DNA from 2 places in the Luteibacter sp. P4_D7_3 genome. Region 2 is predicted to be linked to the other one. Evidence: riboswitches for the same ligand, from Rfam matches in the RefSeq annotation. Region 2 holds a riboswitch; the other holds the start of a gene.
What was found. Region 2 has a riboswitch for cobalamin ahead of btuB (TonB-dependent vitamin B12 receptor). Riboswitches for the same ligand answer to the same signal wherever they lie in the genome.

Region 1 (4,041 bases), on a different contig from region 2:
GAGCCAAGGGTGAACACCAACGGAGCGTCCCCGGCATCGAGGAACGCGGCCAGATCTGGCGGAAGCACATCCCCCGACGGCACGTAGCGGCAATAGCCCGTCGCCACGGTGTGTGCGGGCGAATCCGGTGGTGGGCGGCCCAGCAAGGGCGAGTACATGGCCAGCACGCCATCGCGCGCGTGCTGACCGCGATGAAACGGATCGCCCCACGCGGACACCGTTGCGAGCCCCAGCGATTGCCGGAAGCTTCGCACCGCTTTCGTCCAGGGCGAGGTTACCGTTTCGCCGATGCGACGCACCCAGGCACCACGCCGGGGCGACGATCGCAGGAACCGGTCCAGCCACTCGATGCCCGTGGCGGGTGGATCGAAGGCAGAAAGAAAGACGGCAGGCGACAGCGCCGCCGATAGCCAGGTGATCCGTCGGGTCTCGCCAAGGATCTGTCCGGCGAACGCCAGCGTGGAGGTGACGATGGCATCCGCATCGGCACAAACGGGCGCGAGCGCCGCATAGCTGCTCGCGACGTCCGCGGCGGCGAGGTCGCGAACCACGAAGCGCGGTCCGCGCCAGGGATGAAAGGCCCTCGCCGCGAACGCCGCCTTGTCTTCGGGCTCGGCGATGCCGCTGGCGAGCACGAAATCGAGCCCCGCCTCGCCCACGGCGTCCCGATGAATGCCGTGGGCGCCAATCGTCACACGATACCCACGCTGCCGAAGCTCCCGCCCCGCGGCCAGAAACGGGAAAAGGTCGCCCTGCGAGCCGACCGTCGCCATCACGATGTGTCTTGCGGTCATGTGGCGCTCCCTGGGTGTCGGCACATGGTCGCCGCCAGGATGTCGAGGCGATGCATCGCCATCGATTGACTTCAGGCGTCCATACGGCTAATTTTCCGCCCGTTAGCGGTCTTTATCTCTTTATTCGAATAGAGAGATAAAGCCAAGAGGGAAGCCGGTGTCAATCCGGCGCTGCCCCGCAGCGGTATGTGGAGACGAGTCCGTCACAGGCACTGGATCGAACGGGATCCGGGAAGCGACGAACAAGGCGGCACCAGCCCGGTGCCACATCCACGAGCCCGAAGACCTGCCGCCGACCGGACCGTTCGCGCCGTCATGGGCGCGGACGGTCCGCCCGACCTGGATGGGCGCTCCGCAAGGGGCGGCATCCGGTTCGCCCGCGGGGGCGAAGGTCGACGGCTAGCCTGCATGACGCCCCACGCCTGCCATGCCTCGTCGCGGCAGTCCGCGTGCGTTCGCGACCAGCCGCCCTTCCCTCCTCTTTGCCACGAAGAGGAATTATCCATGCCACACGTAACTTACCCGGGCTTCCCCCGCATCGGCCGACGCCGCGAACTCAAGCGCGCCCTCGAGAGCCACTGGAAGGGAGAAAGCCGCGCCGACGAACTGCTCGCCGTCGCGCGCGAACTGCGCCAGCGCCACTGGAAGCTCGCTCGCGACGCCGGGGCCGACAGTGTCCCGGTAAACGACTTTTCCCTCTACGACCACGTGCTCGACGCGGCCGTGCTGGTCGACGCCATCCCCGCGCGCTACCGCGAACTCGCCTCCCGCGACCCCCTGGCGGGCTATTTCGCGATGGCCCGCGGCCATCAGGACGGCGATGTGGATCTGCATGCCCTGGAGATGACCAAGTGGTTCGACACGAACTACCACTACATCGTCCCGGAGCTCGAGGCGGGACAATTCTTCACGGCACGCCCGGACAAGGTCGTCGCCGAATACCGCGAGGCCATCGCCGCCGGTCACGTCGCACGCCCTGTCCTGCTCGGGCCCGTCAGCTTCCTGCGCCTGTCCAAGACCGTCGATGGCAGCGATCCGCTGGCTCTTCTCGACGCCCTGTTGCCGGCATGGTTGAGTGTCGTCGATGCCGTCGCAGCGGCAGGCGCCGATTGGGTGCAGGTGGATGAGCCGACGCTCGTGCTCGATCTGGACGCGGAGTGGCGCGAGGCTTTCCGGCGCACCTACGCGGCTATCGCCGCACACGGCCGCGTGCGCGTCCTGCTCGCCACCTACTTCGGTGAGCTCGGTGCCAATCTCGAACTTGCCACATCGTTGCCGGTTGCCGGCCTGCACGTCGATCTTGCCCGTGCGCCCGACCAGCTGGACGCCGTACTCGATGCCCTGCCGGCCGACCGGGTCCTTTCCGCCGGCGTCCTCGATGGCCGCAACATCTGGCTGAGCGATCCGGCGACCATCCTTCCCCGCGTGGATCGCCTGCTCGCACGCCTCGGCAGCGATCGCCTGTGGCTGTCGACGTCGTGCTCCCTGCTGCATGTGCCGATCGACGTTTCCGAAGAAAAGCACCTGCCGTCACACCTCGCCGAATGGCTGTCGTTCGCGCGGCAGAAGATCGCCGAGCTGCGTCGCTACGCGGATGCCGTCGCGGGCGACGAAGCCGCGCGGAAAACGCTGAATCGCCAGCACGAGATCGTCGTCGGCCGCCAGAGCTCTGGCGAGGTAGTCCGTGCCGACGTTCGCGCCCGCGTACGCCAGCTCACCCCACAGTTCGGCCAGCGTCGTTCGGCCTTCGCCTTCCGCGCGGCCGTGCAGCGTGAGCGCTTCGACCTTCCCGACCTGCCGACGACGACGATCGGCTCGTTCCCGCAGACCAACGACCTGCGTATCGCCCGCGCCGCCCACCGTTCGGGCAAGCTCGACGACGATGCGTACACCGGCATCCTGCGCGACGAAGTGCGGCGTGTCGTTCGCTTCCAGGAAGAGGCCGGCATCGACGTGCTGGTGCACGGCGAGCCTGAGCGCAACGACATGGTCGAATACTTCGGCGAGCAGCTGGCCGGTTATGCGTTCACGTCGCTCGGCTGGGTGCAGAGCTACGGCTCGCGCTGCGTCAAGCCGCCGATCATCTATGGCGATGTAGCGCGTCCCGCACCGATGACCGTGGCGTGGTCGGCGTATGCACAGTCTCTCACCGACCGACCCATGAAGGGCATGCTCACCGGCCCGGTAACGATGCTGCAGTGGTCGTTCGTGCGTGACGACCTCCCCCGATCGGACGTTTGCCGGCAGATCGCCCTGGCCTTGCGCGACGAAGTGCACGACCTCGAGAAGGCCGGCATCGGCATCGTCCAGATCGACGAACCGGCGTTGCGTGAAGGTCTGCCGTTGCGTCGCGCGGAGTGGGACGCCTACCTGGCATGGGCGGTCGATGCGTTCCGCATCACGGCCGGTGGGGTCAGCGACTCGACCCAGGTGCACACCCACATGTGTTACTCGGAGTTCAACGACATCATCGAGGCCGTGGCCGCCATGGATGCCGATGTCATCTCGATCGAGACCAGCCGGTCGCGCATGGAGTTGCTCGACGCGTTCACCCGCTTCAAGTATCCCAATGGGATCGGTCCGGGTGTCTACGACATCCATTCACCCCGCGTGCCGACCGAGGTCGAAATGGCCGACCTGCTCGCCCGGGCCCTCCAGGTGCTCCGACCCGACCAGCTCTGGGTGAACCCCGACTGCGGATTGAAGACCCGAGGCTGGCCCGAGGTCTCCGAGGCCCTGAAGGGCATGGTGGCGGTGGCGAAGGCCGCCCGGGAGCGCCTGGCCGCCGTGGCCTGACGGCACCCGCCTGGTAGGAGCCGATTTATCGGCGATCCCGCGCCATCGGGCAACGCCCTGGCGCCCCCGGATCGCCGCTGAAGCGGCTCCCACCAGGCACCGCGCAGCCGTTCGGACGGCCCGGGCGCCTGAACATCCATGCAATCGTCACCACCCCGGCGTACCCTTCCCTCTGCAAACCCGGCAAAGGCCGTGTATCATGGCGCGCCCCCATTTATCTCTTTATCCGTAAAGAAGGATATATACCTGCGATGAGCAACTTCCTCTTCACCTCCGAGTCGGTCTCCGAAGGCCATCCGGACAAAATCGCCGACCAGATCTCGGACGCCGTTCTGGACGCCATCCTGGCCCAGGACCCGCGTGCCCGCGTGGCCTGCGAGACGCTGGTGAAGACCGGCGTCGCCATCGTCGCGGGTGAAATCACCACCAGCGCCTGGATCGACCTCGAAGC
Region 2 (6,207 bases):
GGACGTGAAACCCCTGGCCGTCGACCGTGGTAACCATCTCAACGAGGCGGTTTACGCGGTCGGTAATGCGTTGGGCACAGGCGTCGTGGTACGCGATGGCCTGTACACGTCCGATACGCCGGAAGACGAGAATGGCCAGTGGAAGTGGATCCGCTTCTCGGCGGCCGCATCGCCAGGCAATAGCGGCGGCCCCCTCCTGGACAAGGACGGGAAGGTGATCGGCGTGGTGTTGCGCAAGTCGCCCAACGAAAACCTCAACTTCGCGCTGCCCATCAGTCTGGTTCTGGATGCGCCGACGAAATCGGTGGACTCGGAAAGGCGTGCCTCGGGCCGTGCCATCTTCATGGACGCGACCCAGGATGGGATCTTCCGCGTGCATGTCGACCTGCCACTTACTTTTGACGATTTCGCCAAGAGTTACCTGGCGCAGGCCGACACCTTTTTCGATTCCCAGTGGAAGGAGCTTCTCGGCCGGGAGGATGCCAACATGTTTCCCAAGGGTGATGGCAGCAAAAAAATCCTTGCCGCCGGTGCGCCGCTCGATGCCTACCCCATGGCACTTCGTCGTGGTGCTAACAACGAGTGGACCTACTGGATACCCGAGCACGCGAAGTCAGCACTTCCAGGCAATGGCTTCGTCGATGCCGGCCTGTTGGGGAAAGTCATACTGCTGCATGTGCGAAAGCCAGACGATCTGCCCCTGGCCAAGCTGTACTCCGACGCCGCCGGCCTCGTGGACCTGATCTTCAAAGCCTCCACGTTCACGCGTGACGTGGGCGACGAGAAAGTCAGGATGACGTCGCTCGGGTCGCCCATCAGCGACGTTGTCGTCGTCGATCGATGGCATCGGCGTTGGCAGCATCGCGACTTTGCCTTCCCGGCTATCGACGCCGTGCTCGAGGTGTACTCGCTACCCGTGCCCGACGGTTATGTCGTTCTCCTGTCGAAGACGCAGTCGCGTTTCCGGCACGCCGATAGCGTCCAGACCGAAACCCTCCTCGGACTGATCTCCACGACCTACGACGGTAGCTTCGCTGCCTGGAAGGAATTCCTCCAGCAAGGTGACTGGGTGCCCACGGAGCTGGCCTCTGCGAATCTCGCCATCGACTTCGGCAAGCGGTTTTCCATCGCGCCGGCGGGATTCTCGCTTAGCTATGGCCCGGATTTGCAGCCGATCGAAGCCAACGGTGAGCTCGCCGTCAGCTACGGCTATCTGGGACGCGACGGCAGCGCGACGCTGGGTATCGCGGGCATTAGCGCTCAGCCGGATATGGACAAGTACACCGCCGTACGCATCAATCGGCATCCGAAGCCATTCCCTGACTCGCCGCGCGATTATCTTTCCGGCTGGAAGGACATCGTTACCCGCGCCCACCCAGGGGACGGACAGCCGTACAAGGACTCCGACATGAGCTGGGCTGGCACGACGCTCGGTACGCCTGGTGCCGATACCAACGTGCTCTACACCTTGTACTACGGAAGCGACGCCAATCCGTCGGATGCGGTCATGAAGCAGCGGCTGGCCAACGCGGTGAAAGGCGCGACGGTTCGCGAGCACTGATCGCCCTGTGGGGCGACGATGATTGACCGGTGAACACAACACCGTGCTGTGGTCGGGCAGCAAGGAATTCGATGCAACCTTTTAAGGCTTTTGGGGCACTCAGCGGCCGGCTCGGCCGCGCACCCTTCTTTTAATTGGCCATCTATGCCGCCGTGTGCCGCGTTCGGATACACTACTTGCGCCCAAGGTGATCCAAGGCTTCAGTGCCGAGGATTGAAACGGGAATCCGGTGACGTGCGCGGCCTTTCGAGGCTGCCACCATTCCGGAGCTGCCCCCGCAACGGTAGGCGAGCAAAGGTCGGCATCAAGTCACTGTGCCATAGGCATGGGAAGGCGCCGTCCGGTAGGGATTCCCTGCGCTCGCGAGCCCGGAGACCGGCCATGAGGTACACCGGACAGGCGGAGGGCCATGTCGTGGGTTGCCGTCGGCCTTTTGCCCTCCGCGATCCTGTCTTCCCGCCTCCTGTTCCTCGCCATTGATGCCGCGCGGGTAGGCGCGGTTAGCAGGAGTTGTTTTGTGTCATTTCGTTCTTCCACCCTCGCGGTCTCCATCGCGATCGCTTTGCTCGTGCCCGCTGCGGCCATCGCCGATGATGCTTCCACCGATCTGGACAAGGTCGTCGTCACGGCCAGTCGCACAGACCAGACCCAGAGCCAGGTCCTCGCCGCCTCGACGGTGATCGACCGCGCCGATATCGAGCGTCTCCAGCCGCATTCCCTGGCTGACCTGCTGCGCGGTACCCCGGGCGTGTCGATCGCCAACAACGGCGGTCCGGGCAAGGCCACGTCCGTGTTCCTGCGCGGTACCGAATCCGATCACGTGCTGGTGATGGTGGACGGGGTCAAGATCGGCTCGGCCACCTCCGGCACTGCTGCCTTCCAGGACATCCCGGTCGACCAGATCGAGCGCATCGAAATCGTGCGCGGTCCGTACTCCAGCCTTTACGGTTCGGAAGCGCTCGGTGGCGTCATCCAGATCTTCACCCGTCATCCCGAGGGCGCGTTCGTACCGAACTTCTCGGTAGGCGTGGGCTCATACGACGCGGCGAGCGGTTCCGTCGGTTTCGCCGGTCGCGGTGCGCAAGGCTGGTACTCCGTCCAGGCAACCCATGACCAGACCGACGGCATCAATGCGTGCCGCGGGAAGCCCAGCCCGGGCGGCGCCGGCTGCTTCACGTATGAGCCCGACAGGGATGGTTACAAGAATAATGCGCTGTCTTTGCTGGGCGGCTGGCGTTTCGACGACCAGTGGGACGCTGACGCCACGGCGACGCGTACGGAAGGCCGCAACCACTACGACGGCACCAGCAGCAACTTTGCCCAGTCGGCGACACAGGTATTGGGCAGCCGCGTGCGCTACAAGCCGGCGCAGGACATCCTGATCACCGCCAGCCTGAGCCGTAGCGAAGATCTTTCGACCGACTACGAGAATGGCGTTTACGCCGACACGTTCAACACGCATCGTGACCTCGCTTCCCTCCAGGCCGATCTCGGTCGCGTCGGTGAGAGCGCCGGCCTCACCACCGTGGGCTTCGATTGGCAACGCGATCGCGTGGTTGGCAGCACCGACTACCTCGTCGATGCACGCCGCAACCACGCGCTGTTTGCCGAGTGGCAGCAGGAGTACGGCGACAGCTCCGTACAGGGCAGCGTGCGTCGTGACGAGAACAGCCAGTTCGGCGGCAAGACCACCGGCAGCCTCCAGTACGGCTATGCGCTGACGAAGACCTTGCGCGTGACCGCTAGCTACGGCACCGCTTTCAAGGCGCCGACCTTCAACGACCTGTATTTCCCCGACTACGGCAATCCGGATCTGGGCCCGGAGACATCGAAGAACTGGGAGCTGGGGTTGCGGGGCACGCCGGGCTGGGGCCACTGGTCCGTCAACGGCTTCCAGAACAAGATCGACCATTTGATCGTGTTCGACTCGAGCCTGAGTGGTCCGCTGTTCCCGTTCGGCGGGGCGAATAACATCGACCGCTCGCGCATCCGTGGCGTCGAGATGGCCGCGGACACAACCATCGGTGACTGGCGCCTCGCCGGAAACGCCACCTGGCTGCAGCCGATCGACGATAGCGACGATGACACGCACGGAAACCTGCTGCCGCGTCGTGCGCGTCGCACCGCAAATATCGATGTCGACCGCAGCTTCGGCGCGTTCAGCGTCGGTGCGAGCGTGTTCGCTTCGGCCTATCGCTTCGATGACACCGCCAACGCCAACCGGCTGGGCGGCTACACGCTGACCGATCTTCGCATGGCCTATGCCTTCGCCCCGGCGTGGAAAATCGAACTGTCGGCGAACAACATTTTCGATCGTCGCTACGAGACTGCGCAGTATTACAACCAGCCGGAGCGCAACTGGATGCTGACCCTGCGTTACCAGCCCCGTTCGTAACCGTCCCACCTTCGAGGTCACCTTATGAAGCCGCTCTCACGTTCCTTGTTCACTGCTGTTGCCGGCCTGTTCGCGCTAGTGATGATCGCCACGCGCTTCAATCACTTCGGCGATGCCCTTCATCTACCCGATGCGTCCATGGCCTTGTTCTTCCTTGGCGGCATCTATCTGCGCAAGCATCTGGCCTTCGTCGGCTTCGTGGTCCTGTCGGTGCTGATCGACTGGTACTCGGTGAGTTATGCCGGGGTGAGCGACTTCTGCATCACGGTGGCGTACGCCTTCCTCCCGCTTGCTTACGCCGTCCTTTGGTATGCAGGCCGTCTTCTCGCCCCGCGCTACAACGGCTCGCTTGCCTCGCACGGCCTGGTGTTCGCGGGTATCGTGGTCAGTGCCACGCTGTCGTATGCCGTGTCGAACGGAGCGTTCTACTGGCTGGGCGGCCGCTACACGGAGCCGAACATGGCTCAGTATCTACAGCGCTTCGCCCAGTGGGCACCGCTGTTCGTGCGTGCGGCGGCCGGGTACGTATTGGCGTCGGAGGTGGTCCAGGCGCTGGTGTTCCGCTTCCTTCCGCAAGCGCGTGACGGCCAGACGGCACGCGCATGAACGAGGCGGTTCCCTGGCAAGAGATGGACGAGGAAGCCCGTCATCGTGATCGCATGCGCCGGAAGAAGGAGCTAATCGACCGGCGCATCGCGAAGGCGACCATCGACCGTGGCGTGCTGGTGGTCAACACCGGTAACGGCAAGGGCAAGAGCTCATCCGGTTTCGGTATGCTCGCCAGATCGCTTGGCCACGGCTTCCGCTGCGGCGTGGTTCAATTCATCAAGGGCAGCTTCTCGACCGGCGAGGAGGGCTTTTTCCGGATGTTTGAAGACGGCCCGTTGGACTATCACGTGATGGGCGAGGGCTATACCTGGGAGACCCAGGACAAGGCCCGCGACATCATGGCCGCCATGGCGGCATGGGAACTGGCCGAGGGCATGCTCCGCGATCCGGGCTATGACTTCGTGTTGCTCGACGAACTGAACATAGCGCTGGTGAAGCAATACATTCCGCTCGATCGCGTGCTGGCCGCCCTCGCGGCACGGCCCGAGCGCCAGCACGTGGTGATCACAGGCCGTGGTGCGCCCGACGACCTGGTCGCCGCCGCGGATACGGTGACCGAGATGCGCGTGGTAAAGCACGCGTACCAGGCGGGTATTCGTGCGCAGAAGGGTGTGGAGCTATGACTCGTTATTGCCCGGCGTTGCTCGTCTCCGCGCCAGCCTCGGGGCAGGGCAAGACCAGCGTCACCGCCGCCCTGGCACGAGCCCATGCGCGCCAGGGCCGCCGGGTGCGCGTGTTCAAGACCGGACCTGACTTTCTCGATCCCATGATCCTGGAGCGTGCGAGCGGCGCGCCGGTGTACCAGCTCGACCCCTGGATGGGTGGCGATGAGGATGTCCGCGCCCGTCTGTACGAAGCGGCGGGCGAGGCAGACCTGATCCTCGTCGAGGGCGTCATGGGGCTGTTCGACGGATCGCCTTCGAGCGCCGATCTGGCGATTGCGTTCGGGCTGCCGGTGATGGCGGTGATCGACGGCAGTGCGATGGCGCAGACGTTCGGCGCCTTGGCGCACGGGCTGGCAACGTATCGTCCGGCGCTTGTCCTTCACGGCGTGCTGGCCAATCGGGTGGGCAGTGCGTACCACGCCGGTTTGCTGCGCGACAGCCTGCCGCCTGGCCTGACCTGGCACGGGGCGCTGCCCCGCGACGCCGCCATGACATTGCCGGAGCGACATCTTGGACTGGTTGCTGCCTCGGAGCTGGCCGATCTCGACTCGCGGCTCGACGCCCTCGCGGATGCATGGAGCAAGCAGGGTGTCACCGAACTGCCACCACCGGTCGCGTTCGAAGCGGGCACCACCATGCCCGCATCGGTGCGGCTGGACGGGGTCCGGATCGCCATCGCACGCGACGCCGCATTCGCTTTTATCTATCCGGCGAACCTCGACGAACTCCGCGCGGCGGGCGCCACCTTGCACTTCTTTTCGCCCGTGGCAGGCGACCCGCTGCCGGCGTGCGATGCGGTGTGGCTGCCTGGCGGCTACCCCGAACTGCACATCGACGCGCTTGCCGCACGTGACGACCTGCGTCGCGAGCTTCGCGCGCATGTGGACAGGGGAGGCCCCTTGCTTGCGGAATGCGGAGGCCTGCTCTACGCGCTGGACCGGCTCACCGATCGCGACGGTCATGCCGGTGCGATGGCG

Region 1: another riboswitch for cobalamin. It lies ahead of metE (5-methyltetrahydropteroyltriglutamate--homocysteine S-methyltransferase); the one in region 2 lies ahead of btuB (TonB-dependent vitamin B12 receptor).

Annotation. Positions count from the first base shown of each region.
Region 1 is NZ_JBFUIT010000016.1:8,008-12,048, forward strand. Features, by position in the region: gene AC1DSN_RS03310 (glycosyltransferase) at 1-794, opposite strand, end outside; cobalamin riboswitch at 884-1,102, shown strand; gene metE (5-methyltetrahydropteroyltriglutamate--homocysteine S-methyltransferase) at 1,299-3,590, shown strand; gene metK (methionine adenosyltransferase) at 3,842-4,041, shown strand, end outside.
Region 2 is NZ_JBFUIT010000118.1:804-7,010, forward strand. Features, by position in the region: gene AC1DSN_RS11975 (S1 family peptidase) at 1-1,561, shown strand, start outside; cobalamin riboswitch at 1,730-1,959, shown strand; gene btuB (TonB-dependent vitamin B12 receptor) at 2,079-3,956, shown strand; gene AC1DSN_RS11985 (hypothetical protein) at 3,981-4,562, shown strand; gene cobO (cob(I)yrinic acid a,c-diamide adenosyltransferase) at 4,586-5,188, shown strand; gene AC1DSN_RS11995 (cobyrinate a,c-diamide synthase) at 5,185-6,207, shown strand, end outside.